DNA from 3 places in the Alteromonas mediterranea DE genome. Region 2 is predicted to be linked to each of the others. Evidence: predicted binding sites of a transcription regulator. Region 2 holds the regulator's gene; each other region holds the start of a gene.
What was found. Region 2 encodes sigma-54, which starts transcription at its own class of promoters, with help from an activator protein. Its sites were predicted from a motif close to GTTGGCACGNNNNTNGNNT; they were not measured.
Positions count from the first base shown of each region.

Region 1: a site for sigma-54 is predicted at 2,796-2,814, ahead of MADE_RS09265 (hemerythrin domain-containing protein). Genes of this name have one in related genera too.
Region 3: a site for sigma-54 is predicted at 3,387-3,405, ahead of MADE_RS06530 (EF-hand domain-containing protein). Genes of this name have one in related genera too.

Region 1 is NC_011138.3:2,071,560-2,077,665, reverse strand. Features, by position in the region: gene MADE_RS09275 (diacylglycerol kinase family protein) at 1-1,289, shown strand, start outside; gene gdhA (NADP-specific glutamate dehydrogenase) at 1,297-2,640, shown strand; gene MADE_RS09265 (hemerythrin domain-containing protein) at 2,851-3,306, shown strand; gene MADE_RS20210 (YqaE/Pmp3 family membrane protein) at 3,463-3,621, opposite strand; gene MADE_RS09255 (bifunctional diguanylate cyclase/phosphodiesterase) at 3,816-6,106, opposite strand, start outside.
Region 2 is NC_011138.3:896,579-902,684, forward strand. Features, by position in the region: gene MADE_RS04100 (HPr family phosphocarrier protein) at 73-345, opposite strand; gene rapZ (RNase adapter RapZ) at 345-1,190, opposite strand; gene ptsN (PTS IIA-like nitrogen regulatory protein PtsN) at 1,279-1,722, opposite strand; gene hpf (ribosome hibernation promoting factor) at 1,736-2,023, opposite strand; gene MADE_RS04120 (RNA polymerase factor sigma-54) at 2,054-3,535, opposite strand; gene lptB (LPS export ABC transporter ATP-binding protein) at 3,609-4,334, opposite strand; gene lptA (lipopolysaccharide transport periplasmic protein LptA) at 4,337-4,891, opposite strand; gene lptC (LPS export ABC transporter periplasmic protein LptC) at 4,860-5,438, opposite strand; gene kdsC (3-deoxy-manno-octulosonate-8-phosphatase KdsC) at 5,435-5,983, opposite strand; gene MADE_RS04145 (KpsF/GutQ family sugar-phosphate isomerase) at 5,984-6,106, opposite strand, start outside.
Region 3 is NC_011138.3:1,437,939-1,444,044, forward strand. Features, by position in the region: gene MADE_RS06515 (fused response regulator/phosphatase) at 1-399, shown strand, start outside; gene MADE_RS06520 (tellurite resistance TerB family protein) at 558-1,001, shown strand; gene MADE_RS06525 (putative bifunctional diguanylate cyclase/phosphodiesterase) at 1,179-3,248, shown strand; gene MADE_RS06530 (EF-hand domain-containing protein) at 3,551-3,832, shown strand; gene MADE_RS06535 (sensor histidine kinase) at 3,883-5,292, shown strand; gene MADE_RS06540 (hypothetical protein) at 5,295-5,879, shown strand; gene MADE_RS06545 (sigma 54-interacting transcriptional regulator) at 5,876-6,106, shown strand, end outside.

The DNA of each region.
Region 1 (6,106 bases), 1.2 Mb from region 2:
AAAATAATATCGACGCTATTTTAGATGTGACAGCTGAATTTGATGGCCTTGACTGGACGGCCTACCAAGAAGATTATCGCTATTTAAATGTTCCCGTGCTGGATCACACAAGCCCCACACCTGAACAGTTAGTATTGGCCATTAACTGGCTAAACCAACAAATATCGGCAAACAAAAATGTGGTTGTTCATTGTGCGCTTGGTCGTGGCCGCTCTGTATTAGTCGTCGCCGCCTATTTGCTTGCGAAGAATCCAGACTTGACCGTAGAGCAAGCACTTTCACAAATAAATCAAATCCGTCAAACAGCAAGGTTGAATAAACGCCAATTGGCATCACTTCAAAAAGTAAGAGACGGCGGGTTGTTGTCACTTCAGAAGAAACTAACGCTTATCGTTAACCCCGTATCAGGTGGTGGAAAATGGGCGCAGTATAAAGAAGATGTATTGTCTCGGCTTAACGAAAAGTTTGAAGTTACCGTAAAAGAAACCACACCGGACGTTGACGGAAAAGCCCTAGCAGAGGCGGCAAGAGATGACGGCGTTGACATTGTAATAGCGTGTGGTGGAGACGGTACCTTAACCGAGGTGGCATCGGCGCTAGTTAATACAAACGTTACCATGGGCATCATCCCTTTTGGTACTGCGAATGCGTTAAGCCAGGTATTGCACGGCTATATCAGTAAAGTAATGCCTGTTAGTACCGCTTGCGACATCATCATCGAAGGGAATACGCTTAACATTGATACCGCCACATGCAACGACCGTGTAATGCTGTTGGTAGCAGCGGTAGGCTTTGAAGAAAAAATGATTTCATCTGCCGACCGTGAAGAAAAAGATATGGGTGGGCAATTCGCCTATTTAAAAGGTTTATGGAACGCCATATCCAACAACGAAAACATGACTTTTAGCGTTGAAATAGAAGGTCGCGAAGCCGAGAATTTTGAAACTCCAAGCTTTGTTATTGCTAATGCAGCGCCGATGACTACAGCACTCGCCCAAGGTGCAGAGCAACCTAATATTACAGATGGCAAGTTAGACTTAACATGGCTTGAGCCACAAACCACATCCGACAAACAATTTTTGTCGCTAGCAGAGCTTGTGTTAAGCCCTGCTGATGCAAAAAAACAATCAGATTCTATACGTCATGAACGCGCAGCAACTATCACTTTAACGTTTGATAAACCGACAGCCTATGCCGTAGACGGCGAAATTTATGAAGGGAACTCACTTACAATAAAAACCGTTCCTCGCAGTCTTACAGTGCTGACAAATTTTAGCAATAAGGATTAAGTAGTCCATGGCAGAACAAAGTAATTTGGATGAAATAACCACGTTTCTTAACGATAAATTTTCTGGCGAAACTGAATACCTTCAAGCCACTCACGAAGTACTTCAAGATATTGTTCCTATATACAATGCCAATGCGCACTACAAAGCGTTTGATATTGTTAGACGCCTCTGCCTTGCGGAGCGAATTATTAACTTTACTGTCTCGTGGATGAATAGCGAAGGTAACATTGAAGTAAATCAGGGGTGGCGTGTACAACACAACTCAGCGATGGGGCCATATAAAGGCGGTCTACGCTTTCACCCTACCGTAAATTTATCCGTGCTTAAATTCCTAGCGTTTGAACAGTGCTTTAAAAATGCATTGACCGGGCTGCCAATGGGTGGAGGAAAAGGCGGCTCAGATTTTAACCCTAAGGGGCGTTCAGATCGTGACATCATGTTGTTTTGCCAAGCATTTATGCGTGAGTTGCAACGACATATAGGCGCAAATACCGATGTACCCGCAGGCGACATTAATGTGGGGGCAAGAGAAATCGGGTATTTATATGGTGAATACCGCAGGTTAAATAATAAGTTTGAAGGCGTACTCACCGGCAAAGGCTTAGAGTTTGGTGGTAGCTATGTTCGAACCGAAGCAACAGGTTTTGGCCTCATCTACTTTTTAAATGCGGTGTGCCAGTATAAAAAGACCGACCTTAAGGGCAAAACAGTGACAGTATCTGGAGCCGGAAATGTCGCCCTTCATGCCGCCTTAAAAGCCGTTGAAAAAGGCGCTAAGGTAATTTCACTATCTAACAGCCGAGGGCTTTTACATAGTGAGAGCGGATTAAGTGATAAAAACCTGAGGTGGGCAATTGAAAATCATGCTTCAAGTGAAAACATACTCTATGACATGGCTGAACAAAATATGGGGGCGTGGGTAGCGGATAAAAAACCTTGGCACCTTAAATGCGACATAGCGCTCCCCTGTGCCACGCAAAACGAACTGCAAGAAGAAGATGCCAACGCACTGCTTAACAACGGATGTAAAATGGTATTAGAAGGTGCCAATATGCCTTGCACTACCGACGCGCAAAAACAGTTTTTTGACGCCAAAATAACCTACGTACCGGGCAAGGCATCTAATGCTGGAGGCGTTGCACTTTCAGGCTTAGAAATGGGTCAAAATGCTATGTTCAATCAGCGTGACGCCAGCGCGTTAGACGAACAGCTTTGCTCGATTATGAACAGTATTCACGAACGCTGTGTAATCGAAGGTAAGCGTGAAGATGGCTATGTCGATTATATGAAGGGGGCGAATATTGCGGCTTTCAGGCGGCTCGCCGATGCCATGCTAGCGCAAGGTGTTTAAGTCTCGCTATGAACAAATGGTTCGGAATATAAACCGTTGAGAATATATTGGTAACGCGCTATGTAAATCTTGCGCTGTTGTTTAATGCCTAGGCATTATTCAACAGCATTAAAATTAAAAAGCGTTTTAAATCAATTACAAAGAATAGCGGAAAGCATGGAACAAAAATCGCATTGGTTAGTAAGTATTTAACCATTTGAGGGATCTTCCATGAAAATATTTGAAGCACTGCGCCAAGACCATGAAAAGCAACGTTTGCTGCTTAAGATTCTCGCCGAAACAAGCGGCAACACTGCGGCACGTCGCGAGTACTATGAAGCACTTAAAACTCAGCTAGAGAGTCATGCTATCGCTGAAGAGCGACATTTTTATACCCATCTGCTAGAAAAGGATGCTACTGTCGACTTAACTCGTCATGGCATTGCAGAACATCATGAAATTGATGAACTGCTAGGTAAACTCGACGAAACTGATATGAGCTCGCCCGCTTGGCTACGTCATTTAAAAACGTTACAAGAAAAAGTTGAACATCACCTCGCGGATGAGGAACAAGAGTTCTTTCAAGTGGCGGGGAATGTACTAAACGATAGTCAGAAAACCAAGCTTGCTAACGCCTATCGCGAAGAAATGAAAAAAGAGCTAGACGAAGAAAAAGTTACAGCCTAGTACTAGATAGCCTCACTGTCTAAAGTGAGGCTATCGTTTTACGGCAACCAAAAACAAAAGCCAGCTTTTATAGCTGGCTTTTTTAATTTTTCACTTTGTACCACGTTTGATAGAAAAGGCGCGAGATTAACGCCCCTCTTCTTACGCCAGTAAGCGCTACTTTTTAGCGATAATGTAAATGGCGTGGATAACCCCTGGAAAGTAGCCCAGGATGGTTAGCAGAATATTAATCCAGAAATGAGCGCCTAGCCCAACTTGAAGAAACACGCCCAGCGGTGGTAGTAAAATCGATAGTAGTATACGAATGATGTCCATAATAAATTCCTTGTTTTTGAATTAATTTCACAACTCAATGGGCAAAATACTCACAGTTTAGAGAAGAATGAGCCCGCAGAGCGTTATACACGCTTCATTATTGTTTGTTGCATTTACAATGCCATGTCGCTTCTTTTAACGACAATAAATATTGAGTCTTCGTTTAGAACAATAAAATTTAATTAATAAAATAGCTATTCTCCGAAAGGCGTATTTTGAAGCCAACTTTCTAAGTCAGCGCAACTCAATGGGCGGCTGATGTAGTAGCCTTGTACTATGTCACATCCCCATTCTTTAAGAATGTCTAACGATGCGGCATCTTCTACACCTTCGGCAACTACTTTCAAGTTAAAGACATTAGCTAAGCTAAGAACCGTGCGGACAATTTGCTGGTCGTTTTCATCACTGGCAAGCGACAGTATAAAACTCTTGTCTATTTTAATGGTTTTTACTGGCAAGTTTTTCAAATAAGCCAGTGAAGAGTAACCCGTACCAAAGTCATCGATGGCAAAATGAAAACCACGGGCGGTTAACTCGTTTAAGTTCTCAATCGCAAGTGATGCGTCTGCCACCAGATCGCTTTCGGTTATCTCAAGCTCAAGGGCTTCAGGCGACAAGCCCTCTTCGGTAAGTAGCGAGACAAGTTTAGTTAACAGCACCTTATTTTGAATATCCTGGGTAGATAAATTCATGGCTACCGTAAAGCCATAGCCCTTTTCTCTGAAGTAAGCCAAGTCAGAAATGGTTTGCTTCATCACCCATGATGTAACCTGCTCTATCAAACCTGCTTGTTCAGCAATGGTAATAAACTCATCGGGAGGAACAAACCCAAGTACGCTGTTGTTCCAACGAATGAGCGCTTCCATACTGCATACTTTCATGGTTTGTAAATCAATTTTAGGCTGATAAACCATAGATAATTCATTTTGCTGACTGATTAACGCGCGCTTTAACTCAGTAGTAATAGACAGCCTTCTGGTGTATTTATCTTCCAGATCGGCTTTGTAACGAACACACCAACTGTCGCTGTGTATCGCTTCGTCTGTCACGATATTCATTTTTCTAAACAATTCTTCAGAAGACGAGGCATCTTTAGGGCAATCAATTACAGCCATAGCTACCTTTACCGGAATAGCGATTAAATTACTTTCTACCGGCTGCTCTAAAATGTGCTTGAGGGTTTCAAGCTGATCATCATTGAGTGCGTCGTGTGTAATGTAAAGAATTTCTCCGCCAGCTAGACGGGCTGAAGTACCGGGCCAACGCTGTAACCTTTCAGCAAGGGCTTTTAATGTGTTATCACCATTAGAATAGCCATAAAGATCGTTAATGGTTCTAAAACCAATAACCGTGATTGCCACAACCTGAACAGAGTGCCCACTTCCTAACTCAGACTCAAAATAGCCTTCCACATAGTTACGGTTAAAAAGCCCTGTTAATACATCGTGTTCAGCCTGATAGCGAATGTGCTTTTCTCGGCTCTTAATACTGGCCTGCATGCTGTCTACTGCATTGGCGAGTTCGGTAATTTCTTTAAGCTTTGAGGGGGTTTTTAGTGTGGCACCATATTTACCCGAGGCCACCTTATTAACCGCTTTTACTAATGTAGATACCGGCTGACTCACGCTTCGTGCAAGCAATAGTGACAAACCAAGTGCAATCAATATCGCTAAAATAGAGAAGGCGAAGATAGTGAGCTGCACGCCGGTAAAGGCCTCAAAAGAGGAAGTGGTATCAACGGCTAGAGTAATCTTAACCGGTAAGGTTTCTTCGCTTCCTAAATAGACTTGGCGCGTTACGTAAGTAAGTTGATTTTTGAACGTTACATCGACCCAAGAAGGATCTCGTTGTGATGCAAGGACTCGCTTAGCCTCGTGTTCCTTTAATGTGGTTTTAAGTATACGATTTGAATCGAGCTGCGATATTATGATTTCTGCATCGACGAGTTCTTTCAGTTCTTGTAGCAATACACTGTCGAATTCAATACCGATAAGCATGTAGTATCTAAGTGTAGGGATTTCTACACGAATGAGATTAAGCTGAACTAATTTATTATCTACGACAAATAAACCGCTATCTTTACCCTTGGCAACTAAGGCTAAGCTACTTTGAACATTTTGCCCTTCTTTGAAAAGCTCGGTGTGTGAAGCAACAACCTGATGGTCTAAACTGACTAGTGCAATAATGTCGGTATTTAGCCTGTCTGCATAACTGGTAAAGGCGGCTTCAATTGAGGGAATGCTACCTGTTCCCACGGCCCGTCTGAAATCAAATGAACGAGAAAGCACTTTTGACACACTTTTAATTACGGTTTGCCTGTCAGAAACAACTTTATCAAAGACCTTTTCTGCTAACTGGATATCGTGTTCGATATTTTTAACCACAAGTGTATTAGCAGAGCGCCAGACAGCGCCAATTATCAGAAGTGATGCTATTACAACTCCTATAAATAAGGTTTGGAATAAACTCTGACTAAGTGTCTTTT
Region 2 (6,106 bases):
GCGTGGCTTTTGCGCAGTATAACTATAAAACGGCGCTAAACGTTTAATAAGTAATCAGGTGACGGATTTAAACTATTCGTCTTCGTTAAACTTACCTTCTATGAGCTCTTCAATGGCAGCAAGGGCGTCAACATCATCGTTTCCATCTACAATAACATCTACTTGTTCACCTTGATGGCTTTCCAGCATCATTAAACCAAGAACGCTGCTGGCGTCAGCCTCTTTATCGCCTTTCTTTAAAATAATTTTGGCGTCGAACTGATTGGCAAGCTTCACTAATTGGGTCGCTGCTCTTGCATGTAATCCCAGCTTATTTACGATGGTTAGCGTTTTTTTAATTGTCATTACTGGTTTAGCTCTCGATGGCGAATTTGTACATCTGGGTGTATTTCGCTGAAGGTTTTCGACAGAGTTTGGGCAATATACACAGAGCGGTGTTGCCCGCCTGTACAGCCAATAGCGACTGTTACGTAACTTCTGTTGTTGCGCTCTAAATGAGGTAGCCAGGTGGTAATTAAATTCTGAATTTGCCAGATGAACTTGGTAACAACGGGTTGAGAGCCTAAGAAAACCTCAACGGGCGCATCAAGCCCTGTTAGGTGCTTCAGGTCAGGCTCCCAGTGAGGATTAGGTAAAAAGCGCGCATCAAAAACATAATCGGCATCTTTCGGAATACCGTGTTTGAAGCCAAAAGATTCAAACACCAGCACTAAGCGGGAGCTTTTCTTACCGAGTATTCGCTCGCGTATCAACTCAGCAAGTTGGTGAATAGTCAGTTTGTCTGTATCTAAATACAAGTCTGCCCGTTCAGCGATAGGGGCTAGCAAGGCTGACTCTGCCCTTATGGCTTCAGATAGAGACTTATTGAGCTTCGCAAGGGGATGCAGACGTCGGGTTTCGCTGAAGCGTTTTACCAGCACATCATCGCTGGCATCGATATAGACAATGGTCATTGACCACGACGACGGAAGATAATCTAAAATTTCTACCAGATCATCAGGGTTTTTCGGCAAGTTACGCACATCAATGCTCACCGCCACTTGGTCGTATTCATCAACAACAGTGTGGGTTAGGGTAGGAAGTAGGTTTACAGGAATGTTGTCAACGCAGTAGTACCCTAAATCTTCCAATGCGCGAAGTGCGACAGACTTACCAGACCCCGAACGACCACTGATTATAATCAGCTTCACCTAATTTCTCCCAAATCTTCTGGTTTTATCGCATACGCTTTATTGTCTTAAGCGCCTTGGTCACGACCTCGCTAAGGCGCTTAAATCTTTAACTTAGTGCAGAAAGAATATCATCGCTTGTACTGGCACGACGTATCGCTTTAATCGTTTCTTTATCGCTTAGTTTACCGGCTACCGTGGCTAATGTTTGTAGATGGCCTTCGGTTTGCTCTTCAGGAACAAGTAACGCGAAAAATATATCTACCGGCTTTTCATCGAGCGCGTCAAAATTAATGGCTGGCGTACTGGTGACAACAATGGCGATCACCTTTTCTAAACCTGGCAAGCGCCCATGTGGTAACGCAATGCCATTGCCGATTCCGGTACTACCCATACGCTCTCGAGACATCAAACTATTAAGTACCGTTGCCTGATCGATGTTATCGTTATTTTTGGCAGCGATATCTGCGATGATCTCAAGAATTCGCTTTTTACTATTACACTGAACCGCACACTCGGTGCGGTCCAGACTTACGATGGCTTGTATATCCATACTTATTTAGCTACTAATGTTTTTTCAGTTTTTCCTTATGCTTGATTACCTGCCGGTCGAGTTTATCAACCATGCTGTCAATCGCCGCATACATGTCGGTATTTTCTGAGGATGCGAATACTTCAGCGCCACTTAAATGAACGGTCGCTTCGGCTTTTTGATTTAATTTTTCAACGTTCAGGATGACATGCACATTAGAAATGTGATCAAAGTGACGTTCAAGTTTGCTGAACTTCGTATCGACATAATTACGCAAAGAGTCGGTGATTTCGACATGATGACCAGTTAGGTTGATTTGCATATTTCGTCTTCCTTATATTATTAAGCCCGTTTAAATTAGGCTCTTGCGTTGGTTCGACGGCGGGATCGACAATGATTCCCGGTATTTTGCTATTGTTCGCCGGGCAACTTTAATGCCTTGTTCGGCCAACAATGAAGCAATCTTGCTATCACTTAGTGGCTTGCTCGGCTTTTCAGCCGCCACTAGCTTTTTGATCAATGCACGAATCGCGGTAGATGAACACTCACCACCAGAGTCTGTTGCTACGTGGCTAGAGAAGAAGTACTTCAATTCGAAGATACCACGTGGTGTATGCATATACTTTTGCGTTGTGACGCGTGAAATCGTTGATTCGTGCATATCTACCATTTCTGCGACATCGTTAAGCACCATAGGTTTCATCATTTCCGGGCCATGTTCAAAAAAGCCCATCTGCTGCTGCACAATACAGTTTGCCACCTTCATTAAGGTTTCGTTGCGAGATTCAAGGCTCTTAATGAACCACTTAGCCTCTTGCATGTGTGAGCGGATGAATTGTGAGTCGCTACTATTTTTGGCACGACGACTCATTGCAGCGTATTGTTGATTTACACTCAACTTAGGCAGGCTGTCGGGGTTTAGCTCAACCACCCAACGGCCATTCTTTTTGGCGACCGAGACATCAGGAATAACGTACTCAGGCTCTTTAGTAACTAAAGCACTACCTGGGCGAGGATTCAAGGTTTGTAATAAACGCATTGCCTCGCGCAGCTGATCTTCCTTCAAGCGGCTCTTACGCATTAACGTGCGATAATCTTTACTGCTTAATAGGTCTGAATATTCTTCTATAAGCTGTTTGGCTTCGTTAAGCCATGGTGTGTCTTCTGAGAACTGGCGCAGTTGCACCATTAGACATTCCTGCGGCGAGCGGGAGCCCGAACCAATGGGGTCGAACATCTGAATACGCTTAAGTACGCATTCTATTTCGTCCATTTCTATAGGCTCTTCCATATCCTCAGAGTTTACCGCGTCAAGAATGTCTTCAAGGGTCACGGTTAAATAGCCAGACTCGTCAATAGAGTCGATAATTGCCGTAGCAATGGCGCGGTCGGTATCTGAGAAATGGGTCAATCGCATCTGCCACGACAAATGTTCCTGAATATCCTCGGTGGTTTCGCCTTGAAATATTTGTTCATCGTCATTTGAAGGACCTGGCGCTGGGGCCGATGACGCTGAATAGTATTCATCCCATGTGCTGTCGATAGGAAATTCATCGGGAAGGTCGTTTTTTTCTAACGCGTCACCCGCTTCCAATGTATCGCTAGACGCTGTCGCAGACGCTTCTGTCACGCTATCGTCGCTATCGATATTATTTTTTTCTACTTGCGGCTCGTCGTTACCTTCTTCAACTTCCAATAAAGGGTTTGAATCGAGGGCTTCTTGAATCTCCTGCTGAAGATCAAGCGTAGATAGCTGCAGCAGTTTTATCGCCTGCTGAAGCTGGGGTGTCATGGTAAGTTGTTGGCTAAATTTTAGCTGTAAAGATGGTTTCATCTACGTCTTATTTAAATGCTCTAAATTGAATACACCAGAGCGAAATTGAAAAATGACAATTCAGTTACACTAACTATAGCCTGAATTGTTCGCCTAGGTATACATCCCTTACTTTTTGATTACTTAAAACCTGTTCCGCTGTTCCTTGCGCGATAAGCTCGCCATGACTCACAATGTACGCTTTCTCACAAACATCCAATGTTTCTCGCACGTTATGGTCGGTGATAAGGATTCCAATACCCCTATCTCGAAGATGCTGTATTATCTTCTTTATATCATTAACTGATATTGGATCAACACCAGCAAACGGTTCGTCTAATAAAATAAATTGCGGATTAGCTGCTAGTGCGCGTGCTATTTCAACACGTCGTCGTTCACCACCGGACAAACTCATCCCTGTACTATTACGTATATGGTTAATATTAAATTCATCAAGTAGCGCGTCAGCTTCTTCTTCTTGCTGCTGTGAATTTAAATCCTTACGGGTTTGCAAAATGGCCATGATATTTTCATGTACCGTAAGCTTTCTGAAAATTGATGCCTCTTGCGGAAGGTAGCCAATTCCGCGGCGTGCACGCTCGTGCATGGGCTGATGAGTAAGCTCATTATCATCGATTTCAATCTTGCCTTTATCCAGGTTAACCAATCCCACAATCATATAAAATGTAGTGGTCTTACCAGCGCCATTGGGGCCAAGTAGGCCAACAATTTGACCCGTCGAGACAGAAAGGCTGACGTCGCGTACTACCTGACGCGATTTATATGCCTTAGCAAGGTTGGTTGCGCTCAAAGTTGCCATTGCTATTGATTGTCCTCACTGTCTTTATCTTCTTTCTTCGATGATGTCTTGCGAATGGATTCAGGAGTAAATACCGTAGTCACTCGACCTTCTCCATTTTCGCCCGCCCCACCAGTAGCAAGTAACTGCTCGGTAATCATGTCGAAAGTAATGTTGTCACCTTGCACTTTACTGGTGTCTTGTTGAAGTTCCGCGTTTCCTGAAAGAGAAATTGTGCGATTGATCACCTCATAACGAATTTCGTTTGCCTTAGCAGACACCGGAGTACCGTCTTCTAGTGTTTGAGAATAACTGGCTGGCTTTCCTCTGGCGATAAAAATTTCGCGGCCACTACCTTCACTCGCGATAACTTCCACTTCATCGGCTTCAATCACCAGCGAACCCTGGGTAATCAGTACATCTTCTTTATACAACGCCGTTTTATTTTTACCGTCGATAAATTGAGTATTTGAGCCTATTTTAATGGGCTGCGAAAAATCATCTTCGCTTGCGCTTACCGCACCGCTAGCGATGACAAGTAATAGGCTAGTTGCTAGGGGAATAAGTGGTTTGTACATGATCTAAAAGCTCGTATTCTTGTGTGCGTAAATTCGCGTTAAACCCATTGCTCAAAATGACATATTGGGTACCCTGTATTTCAACGACTTGATCAGATGTCATTTGTTTGGTGTCTAAATTAATCTGAATGTATTCGGTTGAGAGGCTTTTGACAAAGTCATCGCTGGTTTGGTTCTCGATAACAACCTGGTTTTCTAACTGGATCAGATCGTTGTTGTAGAGCGTACCTTCTTGCGCCGTCACCACCCAAGGAGACGTAGCGTTCTCAGTATACAGTGTATATTTGGGCTGTTGGAACAATACAAAACCTAGCTGGTCGTAGTGCTCCATTGATTCGGCAAATACCTTGTGATTTAACTCGCCTTCTTGGTTGTAAAGGGTAGTGGTCAAGTTCTTCGCTTTATAGGCAGGTTTTAAGGCGCCATTCTCGCTGCTGCCTTGTGATTCTGGCTGCTCTTCCATCCACGTAGGTACATACATCAGCAACGCTAAGATAAACAGCGCCGATATACTTAAGCCTAAGCGATTAAAGCCAAATTGGCTCATACACTTGCTCCAAAAATCTCATTCGCTACGCCTTTGGCGTGTAAAATAGTATCTGATATCTCGCGCACCGCGCCAAATCCGCCTGGCAAGGTGGTTATCCAGTTCGCTTGTTTTGCCACGAAAGGGTGTGCGTCGGCAACCGCTATTTTAATCGCCACATGCTTATACATGCCGGTATCAGGCATGTCGTCGCCCACCGCGGCAACCTCGTCAGCGCTTAAACCAAGATTTTCTATCAATGTGCTCAATGCGTCAGCTTTGTTTTCTTCACCTTGAATAATGTGGGCTACGTTGAGCGCACTCATTCTGTTTTCTACAATTGCGGAACGACGCCCGGTAATAACCGCTACGTTAACACCGTTACTGACTAGGGCTTTCACCCCATAACCATCACGAGTATGGAAAGCTTTCAGTTCTTCACCGTCGTTGCCTAAATAAATTCGACCGTCTGAAAACACGCCGTCCACATCACATACCAATAACTTAACGTTAGCCAGCGCATCGAAAAGCCCGTCATCCATTTCTGTGTACAAGGTTGTTGTCATTTATAGCACTCCAGCTTTAAGTAGCATATGCATGTTAAACGCGCCCACTGGTTTGTGCTCGTTATCCGTGACCATTAATGCACTAATCTTATGAGTTTCCATTAAGTTTAATGCTTCGACAGC
Region 3 (6,106 bases), 540 kb from region 2:
GGCATACAAAGTATTCGTTCAATAATTTATACCGTATTGTCTGAGCTTTTTAATAATGCCCTTGAACACGGTATCTTAAAACTAGACTCTAAACTCAAAGCTGATAGCTCTGGTTTTCAACAATACTACGAAAATCGCGAGGCCTCTTTGCAGGTACTAAATCAAGGGCGAATAAATATTCGGGTTGAATCTGTACCATCAGACGGCAAAGTCCTTATCTCAGTAGAGGATAGCGGTGATGGGTTTGAGTGGGGCGGGGGGCGCAAGTTCTCTACTGCTTGCACTACTCAGGAAGAAAGTTACGGGCGTGGCTTGCCGCTGATACATGCATTGTGTGAACGAATATGGTTTGAAAAAGGAGGCAGTAAAGTCGTTTGTCTTATCGACACGCAAAGTTAGGTCATCGCCATGCAATCTATTGCACAGGCTAAAAGTGCCTAAACTATCCAACCTATTAAGCAATTAATCGAATTTCTCTTTTTCTTAGTAAACATAATAGAAATACTCGTATCTGCGTACACCAACGCGCACAAAGGCCACCCAAACTCTGAGGATTTATGCTGAAATCATTCCTTAAACTTTTTGAAGACTCTCATAAACAGAACGAACCTGCCTATACTGTGGAATTAGCGACTGCAGCTTTGCTCAGTGAAATCGTTAATGCTGATAATCAAGTTACTGAGACTGAACGGGAAGAATACGAGAAGCAGCTAAGAAAACACGTTAACGTTGATGATGATGCGATGGCGCTGCTTCTTAAAAGAGGCCAAGAAACCGCAGATGATGCCATAGACCTTGTACATTTTACGCAAGTGCTGAACAAGCATTGCAATGCTGATGAAAGAGTGCGTGTTGTAAAAAGCTTATGGTCAATCGCTTATGCTGATGAATCCCTCGCCCCGCTTGAAGAAAGCACAATCAGGCAAATTGCTGATTTATTATACGTCCCTCACAGTCAGTACATTAAAACGAAGCTGGACGTTGTTGAAAACACTCAGTAACACTTGGGTTTTAACAAGCGCGCCATAGGTATTTAAAAATCCGTTTTATTTTCTTATCTCGTGCCGTACTATTGAGCGCATAATAATAATAACGAAATCGATACTGCGTAATGGTTCTTTTTACCTATTGCATATCGCCAGCTTGGCAAAGGCGAAGTAGTTCAGTAAGGCACAAACGTGTTTAAAACCTTAAAAATTTCTGTCGGGTTAGTCATATCCGTTTCTATGGCTATTTTGGCCACATCAATAGCTATTGTAAATAAGTTAGAACACAGTGAGTCAGTGATGACTGTTGTCGCGGATAATACGGCCGCGCTAAGTAACTCACTTGCGTTACAGCTTTCGATTTTAATGCAAAAAAATCCAGGTAATAATGCGTTACTTTCTTCTGTATTCCAACCTGTTAAAGAACACCCATATCTTCTTAGTGCAACCCTTTACGATAATGATTATAGGGTTATCTCGACAGTACAACCCAAGCAATCATTAAAATTTGACGATGAGGCAGTACCTACCTCTCCAGAGAATGTACCTTTTGGTATTGCACAGTATGAAGACGTGATCACCGCACATCAAATCATTGGCAGTAGCCTTTACCCAATGGGGCACCTGGTTATTTACGTTGATACCAATGAAGTTAAGGCTTCAAACTCAACTCGCCAACTTATTAAGCAAGTGCCATTTATTTTAGCATTCTGGCTATTGTGTACGGGAACATGTTTCTTTATTTTCTACCGTCTTCTCTCACCTTTAGCATCGTTGGGGAAATTTACCCAAGAGGTTTATGAATCAAAAGATTACGCGCTTAGAAACTCGATAGAGTCTTCTAACGAAGTCGGTCAGCTTGCCCGTAACATCAATAGCTTGCTGGATGCTATTGAAGTGGAGCTGCTGGTTAACTTTGAACAAAAGCAAACCTTGGTGGACCAGCAAGAGACCATGTCGAGGCTGGCTAATTTTGATAGCTTAACCGGATTGCCTAACCGACAGTTCGTACTTGATAACTTGCGTTTAGAGTTAGCAAGAGCGAAAAGAAATGACGAAGACTTATTGCTTCTATTTTTTGATTTAGATGGCTTTAAGGGGATCAATGACTCGTTAGGCCATGAAACTGGCGACCTTATTCTTATCGAAGTGGCAGATAGGGTGAAGTGTTTATTGCGTGATGGCGACCTGTTTGCTCGTTTAGGGGGCGATGAGTTTTTAGTGCTTCCTGATAGAGATGCTTCCACCGAACAAGCGCAACGTCTGGCTACCCGATTAATCACCGCTTTTGATGAGCCTTTTGAGCTTCGTGGGCTGTCATTGACCGTAGGTCTGAGCGTGGGTATAGCTACAGCGTCAGATGCAGGCTATGACCTAAGTGAGCTTATGAGCAATGCAGATTTGGCCATGTACCGGTCGAAGGCCAGGGGAAGAGGCAGTTACACGTTGTTTACGCCAGATATGGTCGAGTCTCATAAGCGTAAGCTTCATTTGGCAAACGGCATTGAACAAGGACTCTTAAACGATGAGTTTGTTGTTTACTACCAAGTTAAAGTGAGTAATGAAGGTGAGGTAGTTGGCGTTGAAGCATTAATCCGTTGGGAACACCCCGAGTTTGGGCTGGTTATGCCCAATGAGTTTATACCCATTGCAGAGCAAGGGGGCAAAATAACGGCCATAACCCGCTGGATCATCAAGCAAGTTTGTATTGATATGCCAGATTTAAAGCAATGGGCTTTAACACCATTCAGAGCGTCGATTAACTTATCGGGGCACGACCTGAGGAGTAATCAACTTTTTGACTATATCTACAATACTTTCAATTTATATGACATAAATCCAGAAAACGTTGAGTTTGAGGTTACCGAAAGCGCTTATCTTGAAAATTTTGCTTTATCCAATAAGTTTTTCAGACGAATATCGAATATGGGGTGTGCTATCGCCCTAGATGACTTTGGTACAGGGTATTCGTCGTTAAGTTACCTCACTCAAATTAATATCGATACATTGAAAGTAGACCGGCAATTCGTTACGGAACTTCAAACTTCCGAGCGCAGCCGACTGGTTACCGGTGCAATTATCGATCTTGCAAAGCGCCTTTCTCTTTCTGTTTGTGCTGAAGGTATAGAAAACCATGAACAGTGGGATTACCTCAGAGAACACGGGTGTGACAATGTTCAAGGCTTCCTGTTTAGCAAGCCTATCCCTCTTTCTGCGCTCGTGCGTTCTCCCTGCCGTTACGATGCCTCGGCGATGGCCTAGCACCGCCTACTGTGAACCTTTAACAGCTATTGTTATGGTTTCACAGTAGTGTTTCTTTATTGCAACACAATTTCTTTGTTCCTTTCATTGTGAATATCTAATTTTACAAAAGCCATTGATTTATAACCTATTTTAACTGTTGGTCTGAAAATGGCATAATAAAATTCAATGCAATTATGATAGTGGTTAATTGAAGACTAGTGATAGTATCTAGCAGCCTTTTTCTCTCTTCTTATTGTTAATGATTTGAAGCTAGTTAAGAGCGAAAGAGAAGGATTTTATAAGCATTTTGCGGAGGATTCATGATGAAACGTCTCGAAAAAGTTTTCATAGCACTTTGTGCTGTAGCTGCAGTACAAGCCATATCCGTAGCGGATGCGCACGCAAACCCCGCGCGCACGTTATTGCAGCAGTTAGACACAAACAAAGACGGTCTTATTTCTCTGAAAGAGTCAGTGCGCCATACTGGGCTGTTGCGTAATTTTGGGTTAATAGACGATAACGAAGATGGCAAGCTTTCTGAAGCCGAATTGGTGAAAAGTGAGTTAACGCCGGGTAATAAAAAGCTCACAGCAAGTGAGTAGATAAAACACGACAAACTAATGAGGGTAAGGTTCTGATAAACAAGGTTTCGTTGAGCGAGCGCTTAGTACAGCTGGGCTCGCTGAGGCAGTTAACGCTAGGTAGTTTTTTACTTGCCCTCATTCCCCTTATTGCCTTACTTTGGCAAAGTCAAAGCGACTTGGCTAAAGTAGGTAAAATGACAACATTAGAAACCCGTTTTGTGGTAGATGTTGTTAGCGATATGCAGCGCCTTGATAATGCCGTTGTTGACGTTGAAAGAAGCGTTCGCCAATTTGCCGTTTTGAGAAACGAACAAGTAGCATCTCTTTCCGACAACGCAATAGAGCAATTTGCCGTAGCCGCAGATAATCTTTGTCAGGCGTTGTCGATACCCACGACCTGCTCTCGACTTTCTGAGCAGCTATCCCAATTAGCTGAATACCGAACTATTGAAGATCAACTGCTGTTGAATGCCTATTTAGCGTCAGTTGGCGACAGCGTCGAACTACTACGTGACGATGTTGAAGCGACAATTAACGAACGGGTTAAGCTTCAACAAGACGACCTAAACGCAATGCAAGCGAAGCAAGCGTGGTCTACCGCCATGCTGGTCAGCGTATCGTTGCTTCTTATACTATTAGGTAGTCAACTTATTGTTAACCCTGTTAATAATCTCAAAAAAATTATAAGGATAATGGCGCGAAGTGATGGCCAGTTACCGCCGTTGTCGCGTCAGGCACCTAGAGAGTTGATTGATGTCGAAAAAGACTTACATTGGCTTTATGACAGACTTCAGCAGCTTGAACACATAAGAACAGCACTGTTACGGCACGCCGCCCACGAACTAAAAACCCCTTTAGCAAGCATAAAAGAAGGGTGCAGCTTACTTTCTGAAAACGTAGTAGGCGAGCTGAACAAAGGGCAGCGAGAGGTTCTCTCGCTACTTACAGCAAGTACCCAACGCTTAAACACGCTTGTTGAAAAGCTACTCGACTATAACCTTCTGTTACAGCAAGCGCAGCCTAAAATGGTAGTAAGCGATGCCAACAAGCTAGTTTCGGCATGTTTAGAAGACTATGCATTGGCTATTCAAGATAGAGAGGTTGATGTGAATATTACCTCACCCGAGGTTAAAATAGACGAGGAATTATTTAGAAGAGTTCTTGATAACTTGGTGTCTAATGCTGTTGCACATGGTGCAGTGGGTAGACCTATAAACATACATCTTTATAACGAAAATGATAATCTTGTACTAGACGTGGCTAATCGCGGTAAACGCATTGCTCCAGAGTCAGTACACACCTTATTTGAACCTTTCATTCGAGGAACGGAACCGAGAAACGATAATGTAATTGGGACTGGGTTAGGTTTATCTATTGTTGCTGATTGCGCTCGACTAATGCATGGTGATGTACGCGTGGTAGATGTAGACTATGCCGATGTTTGCTTTAGAGTGACCATTCCGCAGCAGGAAAAGTAAAAATGAGAATAAGTGGTTTAATTGTCGCCTTACTGGTACTGACAGGATGTCAGAGTTTAACCAGAAATAACGACAACACCAATGAGGCCGAAAAGGTCTCGCCGGTAGCAAAAGTAGAGCGCGGTTTTTGTTTGTTTGATGAACCGCCACAAACCTTTGAACACAATTGCGATGCAACTTATTGGTTAAACAAATGGATAGACGCAGCGAACCAACCTTGGCTTAAGCGCAAGCATACGTTGAAGTCACTCAGTGATTCGGCATATGACACTTTGCACGCTTATATTCTGACGCTACCGAACGACACGCCGTATCAAGACAGGCTAAGGGCTCAACTAGCGGTGAATAACATTGCGGGTGGGTTTACGCCGGCTGCGCAAGAGTTAATTAATGTTGTTGCGGGGGCGCAGAATAACCAAGTCATGCAGCTCGAATCAGCAATGGTAGTATTAGAGCAAGAAAATACATCTCGTGGCGAGCAGCTAGAAGCGCTAAACAAAGAAGCAATAAACTTGCGCAAAAAATTAGAAGAATTGTTGCAAATTGAAGCAACACTGATGGATAAAAACAGGAGTACACAACAGTGAGCGAAAAGGCGAGTAGTAACCCTAACTTATTGTTGGTTGATGATGATAAAAGCTTATTGCGCTTATTAACCATTCGCTTAGAAGGCGAAGGTTATGACGTCACGGCAGTCGAAGATGGCCAGTCTGCCCTACGCAAACTGCAAAATGACAGCTTTGATGTCGTGTTAAGCGACCTGCGCATGCCGGGTCTTGATGGGTTAAGCCTGTTTGAAGAAATAATGGGAATT